Regions from separate parts of the Arthrobacter sp. alpha11c genome, predicted to be linked through region 1. Evidence: riboswitches for the same ligand, from Rfam matches in the RefSeq annotation. Region 1 holds a riboswitch; each other region holds the start of a gene.
What was found. Region 1 has a riboswitch for cyclic di-AMP ahead of ACTAQJ_RS12750 (aggregation-promoting factor C-terminal-like domain-containing protein). Riboswitches for the same ligand answer to the same signal wherever they lie in the genome.
Positions count from the first base shown of each region.

Region 2: it holds a riboswitch for cyclic di-AMP, as region 1 does, so the genes downstream of both, ACTAQJ_RS11775 (C40 family peptidase) here and ACTAQJ_RS12750 (aggregation-promoting factor C-terminal-like domain-containing protein) in region 1, are expected to answer to the same signal.
Region 3: it holds a riboswitch for cyclic di-AMP, as region 1 does, so the genes downstream of both, ACTAQJ_RS18460 (hypothetical protein) here and ACTAQJ_RS12750 (aggregation-promoting factor C-terminal-like domain-containing protein) in region 1, are expected to answer to the same signal.
Region 4: it holds a riboswitch for cyclic di-AMP, as region 1 does, so the genes downstream of both, ACTAQJ_RS14960 (NlpC/P60 family protein) here and ACTAQJ_RS12750 (aggregation-promoting factor C-terminal-like domain-containing protein) in region 1, are expected to answer to the same signal.

Region 1 is NZ_CP196747.1:2,821,460-2,825,104, reverse strand. It holds gene ACTAQJ_RS12755 (MerR family transcriptional regulator) at 1-216, opposite strand, end outside; gene ACTAQJ_RS12750 (aggregation-promoting factor C-terminal-like domain-containing protein) at 401-1,216, opposite strand; cyclic di-AMP (ydaO/yuaA leader) riboswitch at 1,222-1,379, opposite strand; gene ACTAQJ_RS12745 (sensor histidine kinase) at 1,514-3,007, opposite strand; gene ACTAQJ_RS12740 (response regulator transcription factor) at 3,011-3,645, opposite strand, start outside.
Region 2 is NZ_CP196747.1:2,603,287-2,606,931, reverse strand. It holds gene ACTAQJ_RS11785 (iron-dependent transcriptional repressor DtxR) at 1-688, shown strand, start outside; cyclic di-AMP (ydaO/yuaA leader) riboswitch at 892-1,121, shown strand; gene ACTAQJ_RS11780 (M23 family metallopeptidase) at 1,128-1,958, shown strand; cyclic di-AMP (ydaO/yuaA leader) riboswitch at 2,104-2,267, shown strand; gene ACTAQJ_RS11775 (C40 family peptidase) at 2,272-3,000, shown strand; gene ACTAQJ_RS11770 (NlpC/P60 family protein) at 3,099-3,645, shown strand, end outside.
Region 3 is NZ_CP196747.1:3,968,380-3,972,024, forward strand. It holds gene ACTAQJ_RS18450 (PucR family transcriptional regulator) at 1-183, shown strand, start outside; gene ACTAQJ_RS18455 (AEC family transporter) at 327-1,247, shown strand; gene ACTAQJ_RS18460 (hypothetical protein) at 1,474-2,802, opposite strand; cyclic di-AMP (ydaO/yuaA leader) riboswitch at 2,805-2,955, opposite strand; gene ACTAQJ_RS18465 (hypothetical protein) at 3,085-3,318, opposite strand; gene ACTAQJ_RS18470 (ATP-dependent DNA ligase) at 3,366-3,645, shown strand, end outside.
Region 4 is NZ_CP196747.1:3,272,369-3,276,013, forward strand. It holds gene ACTAQJ_RS14955 (FAD-binding protein) at 63-755, shown strand; gene ACTAQJ_RS14960 (NlpC/P60 family protein) at 900-1,667, opposite strand; cyclic di-AMP (ydaO/yuaA leader) riboswitch at 1,671-1,839, opposite strand; gene ACTAQJ_RS14965 (copper resistance CopC family protein) at 2,014-2,637, opposite strand; gene ACTAQJ_RS14970 (NCS2 family permease) at 2,751-3,645, shown strand, end outside.

The DNA.
Region 1 (3,645 bases):
GATGGCCGCGAGCGGAAGGCCCAGCATCTGAAGCGATCTGATCCGGTATAGCCGGCGAAGGTCGCCCTCCGAATACCGGCGATGACCGGACGCTGTCCTTTGGCTTGCGGACAGCAGCCCGATCTCGTCGTAGTGGTGGAGCGTCCGCACGCTGACGCCACACGCTGTGGCCAGCTCACCGATGCTCCACGGTCCGGATCCTCTTGTTCCCGTCATGAGCACAACGCTAAGTCCTGACGTAACGTCAGGTGCAAGTCGTCGTCACCTGAACGCGAAAACCGCCCCGGTTCCCGCCGTTAGCTGCAGTAATCACTGCTGCGACGGCGGAAAACGGGGCGGTAATCAGGCCCTGCACGTTTGAGCCCGCTGGGGTGGGCTCAAACCTGCCTATTGAGTTGGCTTAGTACCAGTTGTTGGCCAGGTGGAAGGCGAGGGCTGCCGAGGGGGAGCCGTAGCGTTCCTTGATGTAGTTCAGGCCCCACTTGATCTGGGTCTGGTAGTTGGTCTCCCAGTCAGCGCCGGCAGTTGCCATCTTGGAAGCCGGCAGGGACTGCACGATTCCGTAGGCACCACTGGACGCGTTGGTCGCCGTGGTCCGCCAGTTGGATTCCTTCTCCCACAGGGTGTTCAAGGCAGTCATTTCGCCCGGACCCCAGCCGTAGTTGGCGAGGATGCTGGCGGCGTATGCCTTGGCAGCAGCGGGATCGTCCACGGCCTTGGGAGCTGCGGCAGCGGCCGCGGCTGCAGCGGCGGCGGCATCGGCAGCCTGCTTGGCGGCTGCATCAGCGGCAGCCTTCTCGGCGGCGGCCTGTGCGGCAGCAGCCTGGTCGGCGGCGGCTTTCTCGGCCGCAGCCTTCTCGGCAGCAGCTGCTTGTGCGGCGGCAGCTTGGTCTGCGGCAGCCCTGTCGGCTGCGCCCTTCTTGGCAGCGGCATCCAAAGAAGCAGAAATTTCCGCTGATTTGTTGCTGATCTGGGCGGTAGCCTGCGTCTCGGACGCCTGGCTCGTTTCGGGGAGATTGAATGCGGCGTTTGCGGCCTGGCCGAGCGATGCGACGCCCAATGCTGCGGCAACGACTCCTGCAACAACGGACATTCGTTGCCCGGTCTTGCCGCGGCGTGCAGCGTTCTTCAGAACGGTTTGCGACTTCGTCAGGGGAGCATTGTGTTCGTCACGGTGACGCGCGGAAGGGCGCGTCTGATCGTTGAATTCAGACATGTGTGATTACCTCTCAGCGCCTGCGGAGTTAGCTGTCGGGTTCGGATGAGGTCATCCGGCCGCGCGCGTAGCTGCGGCTTCACCCCAAGGGCAAGGAAAGTACTGTGCCCGGAGACTCTGGGTCCCCCGTCTCTGCCTCGAATGAGAACGGAACTCCGGGAAGTGGCAGAGCTCGGCGCATCCCGGGTGTGGGCCAGTTAGGGGCGACCCACCCTTTCGAAGGTACAGGAGGTTTCGGCTTAAGTCACATTTGGGTAACAGAGATCACGTTCACGGCGCGTCATGTTGCCTGATTCGTTATATGCGTTCGTTCGAAGCTGTGGGGAAGCGAAGAGCGAATTCCGTGCGTCCCGGCTGGGACGTTACTTCCACACTTCCGCCATGCGCCTGGACGATGGATTCGACGATTGACAAGCCCAATCCGGAGGTTCCTTCCGAGCCTGATCTCGCCGCGTCAGCCCGGGCAAAACGCGAGAAAATACGGCCTTGGAACCCAAGAGGAATACCAGGCCCGTTGTCAGTGACCGTGACCACCGCGCTACCGTCCGCGGAAAGCGTGACGCCTGTGACCACCGTGGTACCTGGATCGGTGTGCTTGCGGGCGTTGGAGAGCAGATTGGCCAACACCTGATGCAGCTGGGTTGCGTCCCCGCGCACCGTAATGGGCTCGTCAGGGAGTTGGAGCTTCCAGATGTGGTCCGGTGCCATCACCTTTTCGTCGCTGACGGTCTCGATCACCAGCTGCGTCAGGTCCACATCCGTGACCTTCAGCGGCTGGCCTTCGTCCAGGCGAGCCAGCAGCAACAGGTCCTCCACAAGCGTGGTCATGCGTTCAGACTGGCTCTGGACCCGTGCCAGCGACTTCCTGCCGTCATCCGTGAAGTTCTCCGTCATACGAAGCAGCTCGGTGTATCCGCGGATGGCGGTCAGCGGCGTCCGGAGTTCGTGGGAGGCATCGGCAACAAACTGCCGGACCTTGGTTTCGCTCTCCTGACGGGCTTCCAGGGCCCTGGAAACGTTGTTGAGCATTTGGTTTAAAGCGTGGCCAACGCTGCCCACTTCAGTTCCAGGATGGGAGGCCGACGGCGGTACGCGCACCGCGAGTGCCACCTCACCGGCGTCGAGGGGAAGGCGCGATACTTTGGTTGCAACCTCCGAGAGTTGCTCCAGCGGGCGCATGGTCCGGCGGATGATGACGGTACCGGCGAGGCCGATCAGCACCAGGCCGCCCAGGGAAACAAACACCATGGTCCAAACCAGCGACGCCTCGGCGTTTTGCTTGTCAGCCAACGGCAAGCCCGTCACAATGACGTCGCCGTAGGTGGTCTCAACAGCCACCAGCCGGTAGTCGCCGTTGGACAATGAACGGTCCACAGGCCGGTTGTCGCGGGGGAGTGAGAGCAGGACCTGCTTGTCTTCTGCCGAGAGTGCGACCCGGCGACCGTTTGCGTTTAGCAGGCCCGAGTTAATAACGCTGGAACCATCGATCCTCGCGTTGAGGGTCCCCGCGCCTTGGCCGCGGGCCTCCAGCGGATCCGGCCGACCGCTTGAGGGAAAGTTCGACGGCGGCCTGCCGAAGTCGTTCGCGCGGCTTGACGCCTGCTCCAACTGCTTGTCGAGCTGCTTGTTGAAGTACATGTCCATGGAGGCGTAGCTAACCACTCCAACTGCGCCACAAATGGCAACCAACAACGCCATCGCCACCAGGACCAACCGCGTGCGCAGATGCCAGGTGGAGGGATTGAGCCAGTTCCGCTGGGTCTTGCGGGTTGCTCCTGAAGGGGTGGACAAGATTCAGTCCGCAGGCTTGATGACGTAGCCGGCGCCACGGATGGTGTGGATCATTGGCGGGTGGTTGGCTTCGATTTTCTTGCGCAGGTAGGAAATGTACAGTTCCACGATGTTGGCCTGTCCGCCGAAGTCATAGTCCCAGACGCGGTCCAGGATCTGTGCCTTGCTGACTACGCGCTTGGGGTTTTCCATGAGGTAACGAAGCAGCTCAAACTGCGTTGCCGTGAGCTGGATGTCCTCGCCGGCGCGCGAAACTTCCCGCGTGTCTACGTTGAGCGTGAGATCGCCGACCACCAATTCCGCCGTGTCCATGGCGGCAACGCCTGAACGTTGGACAAGCCTGTGCAGGCGCAGGAGGACCTCCTCCATGCTGAAGGGCTTGGTGACGTAGTCGTCCCCGCCGGCGGCAAGGCCTACGATGCGGTCCTGGACAGCGTCCTTGGCCGTGAGGAACAGCGCGGGCACTTCCGGCGCGAAGGTACGGATCCGGTTGAGGACCTCGACGCCGTCGAATCCTGGAAGCATCACATCCAGCACCAGCACGTCAGGGCGGAAGTCCTTGGCAAGCTTCACGGCTTCTGGTCCGTCGGCTGCTACCGCGACGGACCAGCCTGCCATGCGAAGGCCCATGCTCATGA
Region 2 (3,645 bases), 220 kb from region 1:
TCTGATCGATACCACTGAGATGTATCTTCGGACCATTTTGGAGCTTGAAGAAGAGAACATCGTGGCTCTTCGCGCACGCATTGCGGAGCGTCTGCGGCACTCGGGTCCCACGGTTTCCCAGACCATTGGACGCATGGAACGCGATGGCCTGGTGATTGTGTCCAACGACCGCCACCTGGAGCTGACCGAAGCCGGGCGCAAGCGGGCCACCGAAGTCATGCGGAAGCACCGCCTTGCCGAGAGGCTCCTGGCCGACGTCATTGGTCTGGACTGGGCGTACGTTCATGACGAAGCATGTCGCTGGGAGCATGTCATGAGCGAACGGGTGGAACGCCGGCTCTATGAGTTGTTGGAGCACCCCACCGAGTCACCGTATGGCAACCCCATCCCGGGTTTGGAAGCGCTTGGCGGCCTCGCCAGCCAGCCCCTTGCCCGCTTGGACGTGAACCTGCTGCATGCGATGGACGGGTACGCTGCCGATTCACGCGTAGTGGTCAGCCGCCTTGCTGAACCCATCCAGGTTGAGCCCGAGCTCCTCACCCAGCTCGACGAAGGCGGAATTCGTCCTGGCGCAACTGTCTCCTTGGAACGGGTGGGGGAGTACATCTCCGTCCGCGTTCCCGGCATTGAAGGAGCGCTGGAGCTGCCTCCCGAGGTAGCTGCGCACGTCTTCGTCGCCGTCAGCTGACTCTGACTTTCCCTCTGACCGCGGGGAGTGTCAGATCTCACTTTGGGATGGTCGGCGCGCGTGTGACCTGCGGATTTCCGCGACTGATGATATGGGGGCCACCCACAACACGGTCGTTTGGAAAGATAACGAATTTATTACTGCGGGCTTTAATCACCTATAGTTATCTACTAGCGCCGATACCAAAGCGTTACCTGATCTGGAGCCGAGCTCTGCCAGCAGATCAGGTGTGTCATCAACTACTGGCAGAGGCGGGGGAACCACAAGCGGCTGCCTAAAGAAGCAGCCTTGGGGTGAAGTCCGCAGCAGAAGTGCCTACTAACGCAAGTCCTCCCGGGGATACCTGTGTGCCGTTTGCGCTTCGTGCGGACCGGGTCTTTGAACTCTCTGACCCGAATCCGACAGCTAACTTCGCAGGCTTTCCAGAGAGGAACAGAGTTTGACATCGCAGAACGTCAGGGGCCGCCGCCGCGCGTCCGGCCCCGCTGCTGAGCTACGGCCAGCCCGCGCCGCAATGGAGATCCGGCCACGCGACACCCCGCGTCAGGTGCGCCGCCGTAAGAGCCCGTTGCGCCAGGTAGCCGACTTCGCCGCAGCCAGTGGTGTCGGGCAGAAGGCCGGTGTCGCGCTTGCCGCCACCGGACTTGCCCTGACTGTAGGCCTGCCTGCCACAAGCCCCGTCATGGCCACGTCCGAGTCCGGACAGGCCGAGGCGGCCCTCTCCGTGCCCGGTGGCAGCCAACCGGAAGTTTCTGCAGCAGCCTCTGCCAAAATTGATTTCAGTCGTGCAGCAGTCGCTACCGCCGCTGATCCTGACGGCAAGCTCAAGCAGTTGCTGAGCGCCCAGTCAGCGGGGAGCATCCAGCGCGCCTCCTCACTTGGCACCTTGGGAAGTCCGCTGGACAAGCTGGTCACGGCATCACCGTTTGGCTACCGTGTCAGCCCCCTTACCGGCGGCACCGGTGACTTCCACCGTGGCCAGGACTTCGTGGCCCAGTGCGGAACCGCCGTTCACGCGGCGGCCGCAGGCAAGGTCACGTTCGCTGGGTGGCATGAGTACGGCGGAGGCAACCGCGTGGTGATTGATCACGGCAACGGCCTCGAGACCACGTATAACCACCTGTCGTCCTTCAACGTCAAAGTGGGACAGACTGTCAGCCGCGGCGATACGGTCGCGCTGAGTGGCACCACAGGAGCTTCTACGGGCTGCCACCTCCACTTCGAGGTCCAGGTAAACGGCGAGGTCGTAGATCCCATGGGCTGGCTCTGAGCCAGTTGATGGTTGCCTCTCGCATCCATGACACGCCCCGTGACCTGAATGTGACATTCACGAACATCTGTTGTACCGTCTAAAGCGCATCGGCTTTTTAGGGGGCCGATGCACTTGAGTGGATTGCCTAGCTCTGCCACCACTCGAGGTCCGTTCGCAAAAATCGTCTGGCAGGGGCGGGGGAACCAATTTTGGTCTTCGAGTCAGAAGACCTTGGGGTTAAGTCGCAAAAGCTTCCTTGAAGCCGCGCGGCCGGATGACTCCCATCCGAATCCGACAGCTCACCTCGCAGGCATTGGGAGAGGCTACCTTCGTGTCATCACGCACTACCCCTGCGCGCCATCGCGCCGAATTGGTTCGCACGAACCCGTTGAACACCCTTTCCAAGGCTGTCTCAACCAATGCAGGCACCGTAGGCCGCCAAGCCGCCGTTCTGGCCGCAGCCTCGGGGCTCGTTCTCAGCGTTGGACTCCCGGCCCAGGCCGCTGACACCGACGTTTCCAAGTCGGAATCCTCCAGCACCCAGCAGTTGGTCGCCACCGCAGTTGTTACCGCGGAGCCCACCGCAACCGTTTCCTTCGAGAGCCCCGTTGTGGCTACCAAGGAAGCTCCCAAGGTTCAGCGGGCCTCCCAGCGCACGGCAACCGAAGACCAAGCGAACGGCACCCTCGGTGCCCTGTCCTCCAAGGCCAAGGATGCCGCTTCAAGCGCGGCAGCCTCAGGACTTGCAGCAATTGCCTACACCGGCATCGGCCACCCCTACGTTTGGGGCGGCACTTCCCCCAACGGCTGGGACTGCTCCGGATTTACCCAGTGGGTTTACGCCCAGGCCGGCATCAGCATCCCCCGCGTCAATGCCTGGACGGTCATGACCCCCACCAGCACCCCTGCGCCTGGCGACCTCGTCGTGCAGAACGGCGGAGCCCACGTGGGCATCTACGTCGGTAACGGCATGATGATCAGCGCTTTGAACCCCAGCCAGGGCACGCTCCTGCACTCCGCGGCCTCCACCGGCACGTCCTCGTTCTACACCCTCCGCTAGAAAATCCCATTCGGGGTAAGCCAGCATGCCCCCCAAGTGCTGGCAGCCCATAACCCGCGTGCGACCCCACCGTGCGCGGATACGAAAAGAGAGTAATCATGACCAGTGCAAACAAGGTTGCACGGCATAGAGCTGAGGCCCCCAAGACCAGCTCACTTGCCGTCATTGCAAAGGCTGTCAGCGACAACGCCGGTGGCGTTGGCCGTCAGGCAGCAGTGATCGCAGCTGCGTCGGGCCTTGTCCTGACCAGCGGCGTTGCTGCAAATGCTGCGGACACCAACGTCCAGCGCGAATCTACGTCTGCGTCCACCCTTGACGTGCAGTCGGTTGCCCAGGCCACCATTGCTGCCGATTCCAGCGTTGCCATTTCCTACGAGCGCCCCGTGGTCAAGACTGTGGAAGCCCCCGCTCCCGTCGTCGAGAAGGCACCTGCCAAGGAAGCTCCGGCTGCCGGCGGCACCGCTACTTTGGCGGTCAACACTGATGCGTCCGCGGCCAAGGCGCCTGCTGCGTCCAGCGGCCTCGGTGCGGCTATCGCTGCAGCGGCCTACGCTCAGCTCGGCGTCACGCAGGACTGCACCATGCTGGTGACCAACTCGCTGGCCGCCGTCGGTATTCACTTCCACGATTGGCCGGCCGGCTACC
Region 3 (3,645 bases), 1.1 Mb from region 1:
TATGACAACGACAGCTCAGTGCAGGATGTGGCAGCGAAACTTCACCTGCACAGGAGCAGCATCTACAACCGCCTCGGCCGGATCCGCCAACTCATCGGAGCTGATCCGTTGAGCGGTGGCATCCGGCTTGAGCTGCATGCTGCACTGAAGGCCCAGCGGTGGGCCTCGCGGCCCCGGATTTAGCGCGTGCCGTGCCGGTGAGTTGCGCGGGCTATGGAACGCCTGTTGTGGAACGCCTGTTGTGGAACGGGGACGCCTGAAGTGGACAGTCCTTCAGGCGTCCCCTACGCTGAGAAAGCGGTTTCTCAACAATTTTTAGGAGCAAGGTGGGCGGCGTTGTCTCGGGAATCCTCATCGTCGCTTCGGTCATCGCGGTGGGTTATTTCGCCACCCGCTACAAAGTGTTGGCTCCTGATGTCCAAGGCGCACTGACTCGAACGGCGTTCTACATCACCAATCCTGCGCTGCTCTTCACGGTGGTAGGTGAAAGCGATATCCGTGCAGCACTCGGGGTCGACGCCCCTCTTGCGCTCCTGTCAGCAGCCGTCATAGGCCTTCTCTATTGTTTGCTGAGCTTCGTGTTCTTCCGGCGGCCGGTGGCGGAAACGGCGGTTGGTGCCATGGCCAGCAGTTATGCCAACGCGAACAACATTGGCATTCCTGTCTCGTTGTATGCAGTGGGCACGGCGCAGCACGTTGCTCCGGTCCTTCTGGTTCAACTCCTGATCATGGCGCCCTTCTACCTCAGCGTCCTGGGCGTGGCAGGTGGTTCAAAAATCTCCTGGAAACGGATGCTGTTGCAGCCCTTCTCCAATCCCATGATTATCGCCTCGGGGCTGGGGGCGGTGATGGCTCTGACGGGGTGGGATGCGCCGGAGCTCGTCCAGAAACCCATTGACATGCTGGCCGGCGCTGCCGTCCCCATGGTTCTGCTGGCTTTTGGCATGTCGCTGGCAGGCAAGGCGCCCCTCCAAAAAGGCGATGGCCGCGTGGAGACAGTAGTGGCAACCACTCTGAAGGTGGCTGGCATGCCCGTGGTGGTCTGGGTGTTGGGGCGCTTTGTGTTCGGGTTGGAGGGTCAGCACCTCTTGGCCAGCGTCATCCTGGCCGCACTTCCAACCGCCCAGAATGTCTTCCTTTTCGCTTCTCCCTACGGACGCGGAATGACAATGGCCAGGGACGTCATCCTCTGCACAACCGTGCTTTGCATAGTGGCGTTGGTTGTGGTGGCGTGGCTGCTTGGCTAGAAGCGATCCATACCAGGGACAAGCGGCGCACGGAACAAGATGAGGCAGGCACCTGGGTGCCTGCCTCATCTCGTTGCAGTGATTTCTTGTTGCCGTGATTCCTAGGCCCGACGCAACCGTTGGCAGCTCCAACGGCCCATCCGATGACGGAAGGTGGCAGTGCGGCTGCTGCTGCAGTACCGGCCGTGCCATCCGACGTGCTTGCTGGTCCTGGGAAGTTGCGTGCTCACTTCAAAATCCCCGTCGCGCCGTCGAGTATGCCGTCCAGGTCCAGTGCTGAACCACTGGACGGCGTGGTGCTGGGGCTCCCGGTCGGCTTTGGCTTTGGCGCCGGAGTCTGTGTTGGAGTAGGCGCCGGAGTGACGGTGGGCGTCGGCGTCGTCGTGGCAGGTGGGGTGGTAACCGTGTCCGACGGAACCGGGCTCGGGGCCGGCTGGGTTGGGACAGGAGTTGTCACGCCCGGCACAGGAACAACAGCGGACGGGACTGCCGAAGGGACCCAAACAGGATCCGCGAGTGAAACTTGCGGAGTAGGAATGGACGACGCCGATCCCTGAGCGGGTGCCTCTTCTGACGACTGCGTTGCAACAGTTGCCGGCTGTCCGGCCTCGCTGCTGGCCGACGAAGCAGAGGTACTGGAGTAGGACGAGCTGGGCGCAGGGGCGGCCGAAGTTGACTGCCTGCTGTCGCCACCTGTCTTTGCGTCACTGGCTTCCTGGGCCGGTGCTTCCTTCCCGAAGAAGGGAAGCTCGAAGGCCTGGCTCATGGTGCCAACGGTCAATACCAAGCCCAATGCTCCAGCGACAACTGCCATGCGCTGGCCCATTGTCTTGACCGAGGCGGCCTTGGTGAGGACGGCGTGTGGTTCGTGGCTGAAGGACGACGCTCCGAAAGCAGGGGCGACGCTTGCCGAGGACTGGACAGCCGTTGTCGCGGAAGGGGCTGTTCCGCTCTCGGATTCTTGGGCGCGAAGGGCTTTCCGGCTTGCGAGACCAGCGGCGGCGGTCGCGGCTGCGGCGAGCTGGGCAGGGCTCTTCGCCGGAACGATCGGAATGGCAGCGGTAGCGGGGTCCGGTTCGTGCGCGGCGGGGGTGGGTGCAGCGGCGGGCGTGGGCGCCTGAACGATCGGGATAGCAGCGGTGGCAGGCTCGGGATCCGTAGCCGGTTCGGGAGCGACCGGTTCGCGCGCCGGAACAGCTGGAATCGCAGCAGTCGCCGGCTCCAGGGGAGCAGAAACTACCGCAGCAGAATCCGCCGCAGCAGAGTCCGCCGGTGCTGTTTCTGCTGGAGCAGTTTTAGCCGGAGCTGACTCAGCAGAAATAACTGCCTGCGCTGCCCGTTCACGCTCTGCCGCGCGAGCGGCCGCGCGCGTGGTGGGTGCCGCAGGGGCGGGAGCAGGAGCGGTGGTGGGTTCCGGCGTCGTGCCTATTAAACCCGCTTCTGCTTCTGGCGTGCTGGTGGAGGATCCGCTGGGTTGGGCCCGACGGCGTCCGGTTGGCTGGGTACGCTCGCGCGCTATTTGGGCGCGGCGCGGCTGATCCATGGTTGGGGACATGGTGGTTGCCTCTCAACGCCTGCGAGGTTAGCTGTCGGGTTCGGACGAGGCCGTCCGGCCGCGCAAGGCGGCTTCACCCCAAGGGCCTATGAAAAATCAGGCCCGGGAACTCTGGGTCCCCCGTCTCTGCCGCGAGTCTGGCGGATTCCGGTTTGCGGCAGAGCTCGGCGTCAACCCGGAAGCGGCCCAGCGGAGATACGGGTCGCTCTTAGACCGTACATGAGCGCCATAGTAAAGTCACATTAATGTAACGGGCGGGACGCCTTCCAGCGCGAAGGTGCGTTAGGACTTAGGCTCCGGGGCCGGAGCCGGGGCTGGCAGCTCGTGCTGGATCCTTTGGACTTGGTGTGCGTAATGGGTCTCGGGTCGGAAAATTTCGTCCGCCACACCCAGCATCCCACCCGTGGCGCCGCGCCGGGCTTTCCCCTTGCTGTTCTGGCGGGAGACCCAGAACCAAAGGGCCGCAATGAGGGCAGGTGCTGCCAGTACTGCCACTAGAACGGCCAAGATATCCATGGCCCAAGACTAGCTTCCGCCGCGAGCGGCAGGTAGAACATAGTCGTATGGACCTCCCAGTGATGCCGCCCATTTCGCCCATGCTTGCCAAGTCCGTTCCTTCGATCCCTGATGTAGGCCATTTTGAGCCAAAGTGGGACGGGTTCAGGACCATCGTTTTCAAAGACGGGGATGAGATCATCCTGGGCAGCCGCAACGAACGTCCCATGACTCGGTATTTCCCTGAACTGGTGGAAGCGCTGAAGAAGAACCTCCCGGACAAATGCGTGATCGACGGCGAAATCGTCCTCATAGCTGACAACAGGCTCGACTTCGAGGGCCTTCAGC
Region 4 (3,645 bases), 450 kb from region 1:
GGAACTCGGACGCGATCCCACGCGCTGCCGAAAGGCACACACGTCAAGGAGGAACCCAAGCAGTGTCACTCACTCCTGATTCCGTCACGGAACGGACAACTACCGTGGTGATCGGCACCGGTCTCTCCGGTCTGGCTGTTGCCAGCGAGCTCAGCCGCTATGGCGTAGGTTCCATCGTGCTGGATGGCTTTGGCGCTTTATCGACCACCGGACCAGTTGTCCACACGGGAATGCTTCAGCGCTGCGACGCAGCAGACCCCGCGGCAATGCAGGAACGCAACGAGATCCTGCGCCATTTGCGCAACTACGCCGCCAGCCATCACCTGGATGTCCGCACCACCACACGCGCTGTTCGTCTGGACTTCCTGGGTGGCGACTCGTCCTTGCAGCTTGGATATGGGCCCGTCGCGAGCCTGAACACAGCCGGAATGAAGGCTGGGCTGAGCGTTTATGGCCCCCTTGAATCCACCCCACGGCAATGGGCCGTGCATACAGCCAGCGGAGTTCTCCTGGCAGACCACATCGTGGTGACGCGCTGTGCCCAGAGCCAACTGCGCCGAATGCTTGCCGACCTGGGAATCGCCATAGGCCAGAACCTTGTGACAGCCATGCGTGCCGTCGGGATGCACTTGGTGGGCGTTGGGGAACTTATTACACCCACGCCCAAGGAAGTACTACGGCAAGCCAAGGCAGTGGGGCAAGCGATCTCATCCAAGGTTGCCCTCCCGGCCGGGCCCGGCATCGCCCTCGCCTAGAACCCCTTGCCTGGAAACTCGGCTGAGAAACCGTCGAGCAAACCGGACCCTGTTCCTAAAACGAACAAAAGTTAACTCAGAAGGCCGGTACCCCCGAAGACGTTAGTCCTCGAAGGCACCGGCCTTTGAGTTGGAGCGTGATGCTTAGGCGCCAGCGCGTACGTACGTGATGGGGCCGGTTGCGGTGAGCCAGCTGATCGGGTGGATGCCCGTCTGGTTGCCGTTGATGCCACCGCTGATGGCCTGGCCGTTGCCGATGTAGATGGCAACGTGGCCGGACTGGACGATCATGTCGCCGGGCTGGGGGTCGCTGACAACCTTGCCGTAGTTCAGGAACTGCATGGGTGCGAGGTCGCCAACCGGGATGCCTGCGGAGCCGAGGGCCCTTTCCACCATGGCGGTGCAGTCCTGCACGATGCCGATCTGGGCGTAAGCCGAGGCGACCATAGCGGCGTTGACGCCACCAACAGCCGGAGCTGCAGCAGCAGGCGCGGCTGCCACCGGAGCGGTAGCCGTGGTGGTTGCAGCGGCCTGGACGGTAGCCGTTGCGGCCTTCTTGGCAACCGGGGCCGGAGCAACGGGGGCCGGCTTTTCAATAACGGGAGCCGCTACGGAAGCAACCGCGGGGCGCTCGAAGTTGATGGTGGCCGTGGATGCGGCCGTAACAACCTTGGTGGGACCCTCAGTGACGGTCTCGGCGACAGTAGCAGGGCTGGAGTCGCGCTGAACGGGGGTCTCTGCAGCGTGGGCAGCGATGGAACCCGTCAGGACGAGGCCTGAAGCTGCTGCGATGACAGCGGCTTGGCGACCTGCGCCGGATGCGTTGCTGGCAACAGCCTTGGAGATGGAGATGAACGGATTAGGACGTACGCTGTCCGCCTTACGACGGCCGCGAAGAATGCGTGAAGACATGAAAGAGCCTCTCCCGATGCCTGCGAGGTTAGCTGTCGGATTCGGATGGGAGTCACCCGGCCACTATCCCCCGCTGTGCAGCGGAAGCTTCGTGACTTCACCCCAAGGCGCGCTCTTAAAGCGGGCCAAAATGGGTTCCCCGTCTCTGCCGTAGGTTTGTCTGCGAACGGATTCCGGACTGCGGCAGAGCTAGGCAATCAGCCCGGAAATGCCCGTTACGTGGAACAGGCACAGGTACAACCGTACGGGAAGATCACCTCAAAGTCACATTTACGTAACGAGAAGTTCAGTTTTGGCGTGTCGTGGTGACCATTTCGAGATCTTCGCAAGTATGTAGAAAACCCTGCTATTCCGGGGAATTTTCGTCATCCGCGTCGTTGGGAGCCGCTAGTTTCTTGCGGGCTGTAACAGCGAGGAAGATCACGAGACCGATCGCCACCACAGCGAGGCCAACGATGCTCCAGGGGAAGGGTTGGGAAGCTGCCGGAGCCGGCTCAGTATTTTCCGTACCGGGGGCTGCTGTGCCCGCCGTCGGAACAGCAGCCGAAGCCGAGGGGGAGGCGCCTGCTGAGCCGCTCGCCGTCGTCGTGCTTGTCCCGGAAACTGTGAACTTGAAGGTTCCCTCGATCGGGTGGGAGTCTGAACTGACCACGCGCCACACCACCGTGTATTCCCCGGCTGGAGCGCCCGGGCGCAGCTTCTGGACAGCCATGTTGTCGATGATTTCCACTGCGCCATCTGCCCAGTTTTCGCCCCCAGCGGTGACAGTCACGCCCGAACCGATGGCAAGCGGCCGGTTGTTGAACGTGATGGACACCGACGCCGGCACTTCAGCCACCCTGGCACCGTTGGCCGGAGTTGTTGATTCGGCGACGTCATGCGCGGAGGCCGGAGCGACTCCCAGCAGCAACGCGGAAGCGAAAGCGAGAGCGGCTACGACGGCGGCCAGAAGCGGGCGGCTGGTACGCATGGGGCGGTTTCTCCTAGTGTTGGCTTCCTTACAGACTAGGCGAATCGTCCCAACGCCCCACATCAGCGGGCATAGGATTTGAGAGCAAACTCCCCCGATCCCCGGAGACCTTCATGCTTAAACAAGGTTCTGCAATCGACCGCTACTTCAAGATCTCCGAGCGCGGGTCCACATACTCGCGGGAAATACGTGGCGGCTTCGCGACCTTCTTCGCCATGAGCTACATCGTGGTGCTGAACCCGCTGATCCTCTCCGGGGCAGACTCGAGCGGGGCGTCGCTCGGTTTCACGGCCGTAGCGGCCACCACTGCGTTCGTGGCGGGCATCCTCACCATCCTCATGGGCGCCTGGGCCAAGCACCCCTTCGCCGTCGCAACGGGCCTGGGAGTGAACGCGTTCGTGGCCGTGACGGTTGCCTCCCACCCGGAGCTGACCTGGCCGGACATGATGGGGCTCGTGGTGCTTTCGGGTGTCACCATGCTCATCCTGGTACTCACCGGATTCCGCACGGCCGTATTTAGGGCCGTCCCGGAAGCGCTCAAGACGGCGATCGTAGTAGGCATTGGCCTCTTCATCGCCTTGATCGGCCTGGTCAACGCCGGTTTTGTCCGACGTATCCCGGATGCGGCCGGCACCACGGTCCCGCTCGGCCTTGGCGTGGATGGCAAGCTGATGGGCTGGCCCACTTTGGTGTTCGCTGTCGGCCTGATCCTGACCATCGCGTTGGTGGTGCGGAAGGTCCGCGGCGCAATCCTGATCGGCATCGTGGTGTCCACCGCCCTGGCCGCCATCCTCGAATTCACGCTCCACATTGGTCCCAGCTTCGACGGCAAGAACGTCAACCCGCGCGGCTGGTCCCTGGTGGCCCCCACACTTTCCGAATGGGGCGCTCCGGACCTCTCCCTGATCGGCAAAGCCAACCCCTTTGGCGCCTTTGAACACCTCGGATTTGTGGCTGCTGCGCTGCTGGCCTTCGTGATCCTCCTCAGCATTTTCTTCGACGCCATGG